Regions from separate parts of the uncultured Halovibrio sp. genome, predicted to be linked through region 1. Evidence: riboswitches for the same ligand, from Rfam matches in the RefSeq annotation. Region 1 holds a riboswitch; each other region holds the start of a gene.
What was found. Region 1 has a riboswitch for cobalamin ahead of QZ501_RS11285 (hypothetical protein). Riboswitches for the same ligand answer to the same signal wherever they lie in the genome.
Positions count from the first base shown of each region.

Region 2: another riboswitch for cobalamin. It lies ahead of QZ501_RS01470 (cobalt-precorrin-5B (C(1))-methyltransferase); the one in region 1 lies ahead of QZ501_RS11285 (hypothetical protein).
Region 3: another riboswitch for cobalamin. It lies ahead of QZ501_RS05955 (TonB-dependent receptor); the one in region 1 lies ahead of QZ501_RS11285 (hypothetical protein).

Region 1 covers NZ_CAJXMA010000060.1:5,994-9,263, reverse strand. The annotation lists gene QZ501_RS11290 (sensor domain-containing diguanylate cyclase) at 1-962, opposite strand, end outside; gene QZ501_RS11285 (hypothetical protein) at 1,097-1,534, opposite strand; cobalamin riboswitch at 1,658-1,808, opposite strand; gene bamE (outer membrane protein assembly factor BamE) at 1,894-2,205, shown strand; gene QZ501_RS11275 (type 1 glutamine amidotransferase domain-containing protein) at 2,231-2,911, opposite strand; gene QZ501_RS11270 (rhomboid family intramembrane serine protease) at 3,065-3,270, shown strand, end outside.
Region 2 covers NZ_CAJXMA010000003.1:455-3,724, forward strand. The annotation lists gene QZ501_RS01460 (uracil-DNA glycosylase) at 1-139, opposite strand, end outside; gene QZ501_RS01465 (RidA family protein) at 261-704, opposite strand; gene QZ501_RS01470 (cobalt-precorrin-5B (C(1))-methyltransferase) at 929-1,501, opposite strand; cobalamin riboswitch at 1,549-1,760, opposite strand; cobalamin riboswitch at 1,832-2,045, shown strand; gene QZ501_RS01475 (TonB-dependent receptor) at 2,183-3,270, shown strand, end outside.
Region 3 covers NZ_CAJXMA010000019.1:17,561-20,830, reverse strand. The annotation lists gene QZ501_RS05960 (DUF3413 domain-containing protein) at 1-1,239, opposite strand, end outside; cobalamin riboswitch at 1,394-1,613, shown strand; gene QZ501_RS05955 (TonB-dependent receptor) at 1,767-3,270, shown strand, end outside.

The sequences.
Region 1 (3,270 bases):
CGGGTCCAGGGTTCATCGCGGGTCAGAGTCCATGTGCCGTGACGCAGGACCCTGTGGCGCAGGCTCGGCATATCCAGGGCGGTTTCGCCTTCATTGAGCAGCAGAAGCTGGTCCAGCTGCATGCCTTCCAGGGAATCCTGGGGATAACCCAGGGTCTGGGCGAAGCGCTGGTTGGCCGAGCGGATGATGCCGGAAAGCGAAAGCCGGGCCATGCCCACGGCTGCGTGTTCCAGTGTGGTGCGCAGCTCATCCTCGGTCCGGGCCATGCGCCTTGCGGCACTGACGAACAGCATTGTCACCAGCACGCCGGCCAGCGCCAGAACCGTGGCCACGGTCAGCAGGAGGAGCCCGTTCAGGGTGCGGTCGATGCGGCCCAGGCTCGAGGAGAAGTCGGACTCCATGGCCACCAGCTCCTGGTTGATGCGGTCGACCTCGTCCCGGAGGTTGGGGTATTCGGCGCTGTCGATCTCGTCCTCCGACAGCAGCGTCAGGATCTCCTCGAGACGAAGGATATGCGGGTCCGCATCCCGCCAGATCTGCAGTGGGGAATGGAACAGGCTCGAATACCCCATGTAGCGGTACACGTTGATCAGGCGGGGAATGTCATCGGGATGGCTGCCTCCCTCCCGGAACATCTCGGCAGCGCGCTGGGCCTTCATGGGCGATGCGGTCATCGCCTGGCGTGCCTTGCGGTAGGCCAGCGGCGTTACCAGGCCCTCGCGGGCCTGGTTCAGGTGTGCCGGGTCGTCGGTCTCTGTGTATCGGTTCAGGTGGTAGACGGCGGCCTGCCGCCCCTTGGACCAGAGGCTTTCTCCGGTCGCGTAGGCGCGCACCCCGGTCTTGAACTCAATCAGGGCCGTGGCGGCCCCGAACGCCAGAACCAGCAGCAGGACGATAGAGCCCAGCCCTACCCGCATCAGGGTATGAGAAGACTGGGCCTGGTAGCCGCCGGACATCACCATTGCCAAACCTCCCTGTTGGTTTGGTCGCAAGCCTCAATTCAGCCTACTCCCGAATGGCTGTCAGCGCCGATTACAGAGTGTGAGCATCGTCACCATCCCTGTGACGGAATGTAGCGCAGAGACCGGCGGCTGGTTCAGGCGCCGGGATGGCGCAGCAGATCATGCAGGACGAGGCCGGCATCGATGCCGTCGTCCCCGAACTCGATGCCGTCATCCATGTCCAGCAGGGTGCCGGCACGCTGGCGGCGAAGCAGGTCATGGGCCCATTCCGGCGTGCGCGGGTCATCCTCCTCGCGGCGCAGATCCTCCATCAGCATCTCGGAGGCCTCGGGCGGCAGCCAGTGGAGAACAGGGCGGCGCTGTGCGCAGGCCAGGCGGTAGACGGCGGGGCCGGCGATCCTGTCCCAGCGCACCGGTTCAATGCGCACCCCCATGGCTTCCAGAAGGCGCCGGGCGCTGCGGGTCAGCCTGCTCTGCAGGATAAGGGTGTCCAGGCCAGCGGTTTCAGCGCTGGTGTGTATACCGGCGGTATGAACGGATTCGGGATTGGAATGGATGGTAGCTTCCAACACGGGCTTCTCCTTGAGTCTTTCAGAGGATTTTTGGAGAAGCCAACGCGGAGTCGAAACGGAGGGTAGGGGCACGGGATGGTAGTGGTGCAGTGCCCTTTCCGACCTTTCACCCTTGACGCGAAGGCTCCAGTCTCTGTTCCGAGGAGGTAATCGGGCTTAGTGGCGGAACCACCATACCGTTGCGCGACAGCCCCGGATTCTCACCGGAGTTCCCCTCGCTGCGGAACGCGACCAATGTAGGTCAGCAGGGCGACCCAAAGCAAGTGGTAGCGGAATGAATAAACGGCAATTGGTCGTGACTTTCAGTGCCGGAAGGCTCTGGGTAGGATAGGGGCGACATCCGTAAAGGGAGTAGTGTAATGCGCACAGGCAAGCAGTTCGCAGGCGTGTTTCTGGCAGGTGTGATGCTCGTGGCTGCCGGTTGCGCCAGTGTCGGCAAAGACTTTGCCACTCACAAGGTGGAAGAGATCAATGTCGGCGAGACGACCCGCTCGGACATTGAAGCCATGTTCGGCGATCCGTGGCGCACTGGTCTCGAAGACGGCAAGCGGACCTGGACCTATGCCAAGTACCGCTGGTCCGCCTTCCGTGAAGCGGAAACCACGGACCTGGTGGTGCGTTTCAACGAGGACGGCACGGTCGACTCCTACGTCTACAACACCACCCAGTAACCCTGAACGGGCCCAGACGGGCCCGTTACTGCTTCAGGGTATTCAGGACCGCTTTCGCGGTTTCCTCGGATGAGGCCGGATTCTGGCCGGTTACCAGTCTGCCGTCGCGGACCACGAACGAACTCCAGTCATCCCCGCAGCGGTAATCCGCGCCATTGGCCTCCAGCATGTCCTCCACCAGGAAGGGCACGACCTCGGAAAGACCCACTGCTTCCTCTTCGGTATTGGTGAAACCGGTTGCCTCCCGGCCCTTGACCAGCGGTTCGCCGTTCGCACCCTTAACGTGCCGGAAGACGCCAGGGGCGTGGCAGACAGCACCGATCACCTTGTCCTGGCTGGCGGCGTTCTCGATCAGACGGATGCTGTCGGCGTCCTCCGCCAGGTCCCAGAGCGGGCCGTGGCCGCCGGGGTAGAAGACGGCATCGAACCCATCGATCGACAGGTCCGAGAGTTTCTGTGTCGTCGCGAGCGCTGTTTTCGCGTCCTCATCCGTCTGGAAGCGGCGAGTGGTCTCGGTCTGGGCATCGTCCGCCTCGCTGTTGGGGTCAACCGGAGGCTGACCGCCCGCGGGGCTGGCCAGTGTCACCTCGGCTCCGGCATCGCGGAATGCGTAGTAGGGTGCCGTGAACTCTTCCAGCCAGAAACCGGTCTTGTGGCCGGTGTTGCCCATGTCGCTGTGCGATGTCAGGACCATCAGGATCTTCATGGGTTTCCCCCTGTCTGTTCGTGTGGGTGATCACGCTGTGGTGATGTACGGATCCCGTCAGTGGGATCGGGGCTGGCTACGGGCGGTTAATGGGCTATGCTCTCCCCGGACCCGGGTCCAAAGGAAGCCGGACACAGAAAAGGACGCCCAACCATGCTGATCATTCCGCTCCATAAAGCTGTTTCGCGGAAGAACTTTCCGCTCGTAACCCTGTTGCTGGTAATCCTGAATGGTGCCGTGTTCGCCATCTTTCAAGGTGGCGACACCAAAGTCATGCAGCAGGCGGCCTCGTACTATCAGGAGAGTGGCCTCGAGAAGCGGGAGTGGGCCTGGCTGGAGGAGTTCGTTCCCGGCTATGA
Region 2 (3,270 bases), on a different contig from region 1:
CCTCGTCCTCGTTCGCGCCGGGGGCCTCGCCGACGAACAGCAGGTCCGCGTCCGCGGGGCCGACGCCGTTGACGATTCGCGAGCGCGAGCGACAGAGCTCGTCACAGCGCTCACAGCCGACGACGTCGAGGCCGTCCATCTGCTCCATGTCCCGTCGTTTGCACCGGGGGCTCTCAAACGCAGCGGTCCGTCGCCAGGCTTCCGGCCGGAATCCGGTTCCGCTGGGTTCAGTGACAATAGCTGCCCAGATTCGCCACCGATTACCGCTTTACGCCCGTCGCTTCGATCTGCACCGCCGCATCGTTCGGTAGGCTTGCGACACCGACGACGGTCCGTGACGGTCGCTGCCCGTCGAAGAACGCCGCGTACGCCTGCTTGACACCTTCCAGCTGGTCCATCTCCGTGAGGTACACCGTCGTCCGCATCAGGTCACGCGATTCGAGACCGGATTCGGCGGCCATGGCACGAATCTGATCGAGCACGGCCAGCGTCTGTTCCCGGACATCGCCGCTGCGAACCGTTTCCGCGTCGGGGACCTGCCCGTCGAAGAACATGAGTTGGCTGTCCTGCTGGCGCGTGCCGTAGACGCTGTGCTCTGTCGGCTGATCGCCTTCGTACCGGGTCACACTACTGTTGATATTCGTCTGTTCGTTCGTTTCTGCGGGCTCTACAGTGTTCCTCGCCTGCGTTCTGCTTTCTGCCATTGTGTTTCTACGTATACAGCCTCGGACGATCAGTCTGTCTTTAGCTATCGCTAAAACAGGACAAAATAGGACATTGCTACCACTCAGACAGTTACGAAATCCTGTCCTCAATTTAGCTATAGATAATAACCCAGCTGCGGTAGCTGAAGTAGTGACTCCGATCCGCCCGTTGTCTCGGCGGCCAGTGTCACACTGTCTCCGGGCGGGCGCTCCCGCTACGTGATTCACTCCATCTCGACCAGTCCCCGCGCTGCCAATCGGGCAACCCGGAGCGGTTCCGGACGGCCGCCCTCCGGCGTGAACGCGTGAATCACGTCGTCGGCCTCACCGTCGTCGATGCCGACGCTGACATCGAAGCCGCCTTCGTAGGCGGTATCTGCCGCGATGGAGTCAAGGTGTTCGGCGATCAGGCGCCGGGGCACCGGATTGATGGCGGCTTCGCCCACGGCTATCGGCAGACCGGAACGGGTCACGGTACCCACCCCTTCCCCGGCATGGAAGCGTACGCCCGGCTCACTCCCCAGCTCCAGGCGTACCCAGAGCCGCGCACCATGGGTGGCGTCGGGATCATCCCCGGCGTCCTTGATGACGCCGGCGGTGGCGGCTACGCCGGTCACCGCCAGGTCCTCGATAGTCATGGCCGGCTCCTCGCCTCGGGGCAACCGGATACTTACGCATCGCTCCTCAACACCCGCCAGCAACGCACGCGCGGCAGCTACCGAGGCGGCCGTGGCACAGGCACCGGTGGATAGCCCCTGTCGAAGTGGGCCGTTGTGTTCCGGGGTTTCAGGACGCATGGGTCGGTTACGGGTCAGCCAGCGTCACCAGCGCGCCCGCCGCGCGCTCGATGCTGTTCCCACTGGGCCGGTCTCCGGACTCATGCTGGAACCTGATCGGTTCGGGCGGATCGCCTTCCCATGATGGCACCATCACAGTGGCGGGGTATGATCCGCGCCCAGCATTCACCGTTGCGGGGGCAGTCCCGGACTCTCACCGGGTTCCCGTTTCAGCCAGGCATCCGAACGAATGCTGACCACCCAGGGACGAAAGAGGATCGAATCCTAGAGGATTGCCACCGCCTGGTCAAACTGACACCAACCGCCTTTGACTTTCATCAGCGACTTTCCTAGGCTCCCCGACGCTTCGGTCAGCGCTCCACGAGGAGCGCTGGGGAACCCGGTGAGAGTCCGGGACTGACGCGCAGCGGTATTGGGGAACAAGGATCACAGGGGGTAACCCGGGCACTGTCCTGACCGGATGGGAAGCCGTGATCCAAGGCCAGCGCCAGGCAATGGCGCCCGCCCCTGAGTCCGAAGACCTGCCGAAGCCCGGTCCACATTACTGAAGGGCCGGAAGCCGAGCCTTCGCGATTGAGGTGTTCGGGCCGCCAACGGACCGGTGTTACAACCGCTGACCCCCTGTCGGCCTGCCCGCGTGAGGGCTCCATCACTAATGGATTCAGTGCTGGAGCACCTTGTATGAAACGACTCTGTCTACTACTCGCCCTTGTATCCCCAGTGTCCGCGCTCGGGGCTGATCACCATATGGCACTGGACGAGCTGGTAGTCCAGGGTTCTGCCCTTGAAGAAACCCTTCCCTCGGAGCTGTCCGATTACGGCGCGGAACTGGAAGTCATCGACGCTCAGGAGCTCGAACGGACCGGCATCAGCGATGTCGGTCAGGCACTCCAGGGAAACGTGCCCGGCGTCTACTTGAGTCCCAAGACCGGCCGCGGTGACTACGCCGACATCGCCATCCAGGGCTCACGTAGCCAGGATGTGCTCTGGCTGGTGGACGGTGTCCGCATCAATAACCGGCTGTTCGGCAGCACCTCGCCGCTGGATTCCATCAGCACTCATATGGTGGAGCGCATTGAGATCCTTAAGGGCGGCCAGGGCCTGTTCTACGGCACCCAGGCGGTGGCCGGTGTTGTGAACATTGTGCTGCGTAAACCTGAAAAGGATTCAGGGGGCACCCTCACCGGTGCCATCGGGTCACTGGGTGACCGCCGCCTCGCCGGCCATGTAAGCAACCGCAATGACTATGGGCGCTGGCTGGTGTTCGGTGAGCACGACCATTCAGACGGCTATCAGCCCTACCGCGATACCGCACTTCAGGACAGCGCCCGACGCCAGAAACGCGGCTTTACCCGCAGCTCCTACGGTGGTCGCTACCAGCTGGATGCGGGCACAGGCCAATCGCTGAATGTGCTTGTGCTTCGCAACGATGTTGAAGCTGACTTCTCCCGGGCCTCCAACAACTTCAAGGCGGTCAACGACCGCGACGAGCACATTGTCTCCCTGAAGTGGGATCACCAGGTGAATGAACAGAACGGTTACTTCATCAAAGCCTACTGGCACGACTGGTGGACCGACTACACCCGCCTGAACATGGACGCGGATCGCAACATCACACTCATCAGCGACCGCGCGGAGTGGGGATTTGATGACTACGGCATCAACCTGACCGGCCGTCACACGACCGACGGCGGCTCGCAGCTTCTGGGCGGCGTGGATTACCAGCGCTACCAGGGCGAGGATTACTCGCTGCGCATTGATGGTAAGAC
Region 3 (3,270 bases), on a different contig from region 1:
CGGCACCCGGTGGTTGTGTGGTGTGTCGTAGAACAGGAACCCGAAGAATGGCTCACCGGTGCTGGCCTCACTCTGCTGCGCAGTGAAGTCCAACCAGTCATTGGTGATGCGGGTGTCACGGTCCCAGGGTTTGTCGCCGGGTGTTTCCAGGCGCAGATCGTCCACAGAAGCGAAGACGTTCTTGGTGAACGCGGGGCTGATCAGCGGCGCGGAGCTCAGGATCTTCATCCGGTAGTCCAGTTCCTGCATGCGCGTAATCATCACCGGCGGCTGTTTGGCGGTGGTGAACGCCTCCCAGTAGCCGCTGGGCAGTGAATAGAACAGGGTGAAAATGCCCGGCTTGGTGGCATTACCATTGCTGTAGTGATCCGTGAACTGCAGGCTCCTGCCCGCAAATTCATGGATGTTCGGCATCCACCGGGGATCGACCATGTCGCCGCGGGCGCCGTCTATCGCGATCACCAGCACGTTGGGGCGTTCGGCCGGCCTTTCACAGCTCAGGGGCTCGGTGGGGTAATCCAACTGGCCACCGCCGCCGCCAGTGGTGAGCGCGCTGGCGGCGCTCTGTTCCCGGATGGCCTCGGGGTCCACCAGTCCGTTCTTTTCCATGAAACGCTTGGCGGTTGCGCCGTAATACAGCGGCATGGCCCGGGTGATTGAGGTGATGCGGCTGTCGTGGTTGGCATCCGCCCAGGCGTGCCAGCCGTGCACAACCAGCTGGCCGGCAAAGACGGTGGCAATACCGAGTGCCAGCCAGCGCCCCCGTGGCCGCCGCCGGAACAGGAAGATGCCCATGACCAGCTCCAGAAGCAGCAGCCCGAGCGTCGCGCCGCCGGCTATGGCCCACATCTGCCAGGGAAAGGCAAAGATCTGGGTGCCGCCCTTAAGGGCCATATCCAGAACAAATCCGGAGAGATGGAAACGGAACTGGGCATAGGTGACGGTATCAATCAGCAGGAGCCCGAGAGCGCCCGTTGCATACACTGTCCCCAAAGCGATGAGCAGCCGGCGGCTGGGGATGAGTCCGATCACCAGCAGCGGCAGGCCGGCGACCAGTGCCAGCAGCGGGAACTGCGCCAGGTACAGGAAGGTGACATAGATGCCGGTGGTACCGTCTGGAATGGTGATCCAGGGCAGATAACGCAGGCCAACCAGAAGAGCCAGTACGCCATTGGCTAACAGAAACCAGCCGGTCCAGCTCAGGCGTTGCCCGAGTTCCCTGAGTTGAGTTTTCAGCAAATCCCTTCCATCCAATGTCCAGTGTTAATCGTCAGGCGGCCTATGATAGCCAGCGCCAGGTGGAAGTCCAAGCCGCCCGTCATCCGTACTTCCCGTGCCCGGTGGCTGGTTCTGGCATTCATGGCTGAGTTGACCCGGTCATGGGCCCTTGGTAGGGTTCGATCCACTTTCAGGTGTCCCTGCTGTGGCAGGGATGAAACGGGAAGCCGGTGAGCTGCATGAAGCAGCGAGGCCGGCGCTGCCCCCGCAACGGTGATTGAGTCAAAGGCGGCCATCACGCCACTGTGCCGGAGAAGCATGGGAAGGCGGTCGCTGGGGATGCCATGGGCATCCGCTCATCAGCCCGTAGACCGGCCTGAAGGGATCGCCATGCGTTGCGGAGGGCAACGACAGGCCGGCCGGATCTTCCCCCGCGGCTCACGCTGCGCACTATTCAACCTCCCGCCGCCTGTCACCCTGAGTCTGCCCCCGCGACGCGTCCAGCAATGCTGTGCGGGGAAGCGCAGCAGGCAACAGGGAGTTACACCATGACCAACCGACAGGCCATTCTGCCTCTGGCAGCTGCAATAAGTCTTAGCGCATCCGTTTCTACGGCCCAGGAGGCGGACGGGATTAACCGGGTTGCCGCTTTCAATATGGATCCTCTGGTTGTTACCTCGACGCTTGGCGTTGAGACCGCTAGTGAGAGCCTGTCCTCTGTAACGGTCATTGATTCCAGGGATCTTCAACAGCGTAATCCTAGGGAACTCGGCGACGTTCTTCAGGCGCAACCAGGGATCAATGTCACTTCGAGTGGGAGTTTCGGTAAGAACACCAGCGTTTTCACTCGGGGAACCAGCAGTGAGTCAACGATCCTGCTATTGGATGGTATCCGGATCCGTTCGGCAACTGCCGGCAGTGCGCCCTGGCAATACATCCCCCCCCAGTTACTTCAGCGTATCGAGGTTGTCCGCGGTCCCAAGGGAACGCTTTACGGATCTGACGCTGTCGGTGGGGTTATCCAGGGGTTTACCACCCCGCGTGGCGACCAGGATCAACAGTGGATCGAGATGGGGGGAGGCAGCTTTTCCACCCAGCAATTCAACGGTGGCGTGAGCGGCCAGAACGGTGACACCCGCTACAGTCTGCAGGGCCACTACCTCGAGACGGACGGCACCAACCTGCGCCCCGGAGGTGAAGACAAAGGTTTCCGGAATGCGGCAGGGACCTTCAGCGTGAGCCATGGGTTTGATAACGGCGCGTCCATCGGGGTCGTTGGTCTTCAGAGTAGCGGCAACACAGAGTTTTTCCGCGGGGAGACCGATTTCGACATGAGGACGCTGGGTGTGAAAGCCAGCACACCTGTCGTCCGGAACTGGACGACGTCCATCCAACTCAGTGAGGCAAGGGACGAACAGGACAGTGAACGGGTTAGTGGTCCAAGTTTCTTTGACACAACGAGTCGAACAGCGCGGTGGGAGAATACGTTCAGTTTCGGAAACCATGAACTGATTGCCGGCACTGAATATCGCGTGGACGATGTTGATAGCAGTGAACCTTACGAGGAAGACCGTCGCAGCAACAGGGCTGCGTTTGCTCAGCTGTTGAGCGAGTTTGGAGCCACCAGTCTGCAGCTCAGTGGGCGTTGGGACGACAACGAGGCCTTTGGTGAAGAGACCACAGGGGCAGTGGCACTGGGGTACGATCTGAGCTCTGTATACAGTGCGCGAGCCAGTTACGGGACCGCCTTTCGAGCACCCACCTTCAACGACCTCTACTACCCGGGTTTTGGCAATCCGAACCTCGAGCCTGAGACCTCAGGAACCGTTGAAGTCGGATTTCGGTCGGATCGCGAATCGGTCTTCTGGGACGTGGCTTTATTCAGGACGGATGTTGATAACCTGATCAGTGCTCAGCCAGACAACATTAAACGTGCGCGCATCGACGGTATAGAGCTTTCGGGTGGCCTTTCAATGGCGAACTTTGAGGTAACTTCCGCTGTTACCTTTCAGGATCCCGAAGATCGTTCCACTGGTGATCGGTTGGCGCGGC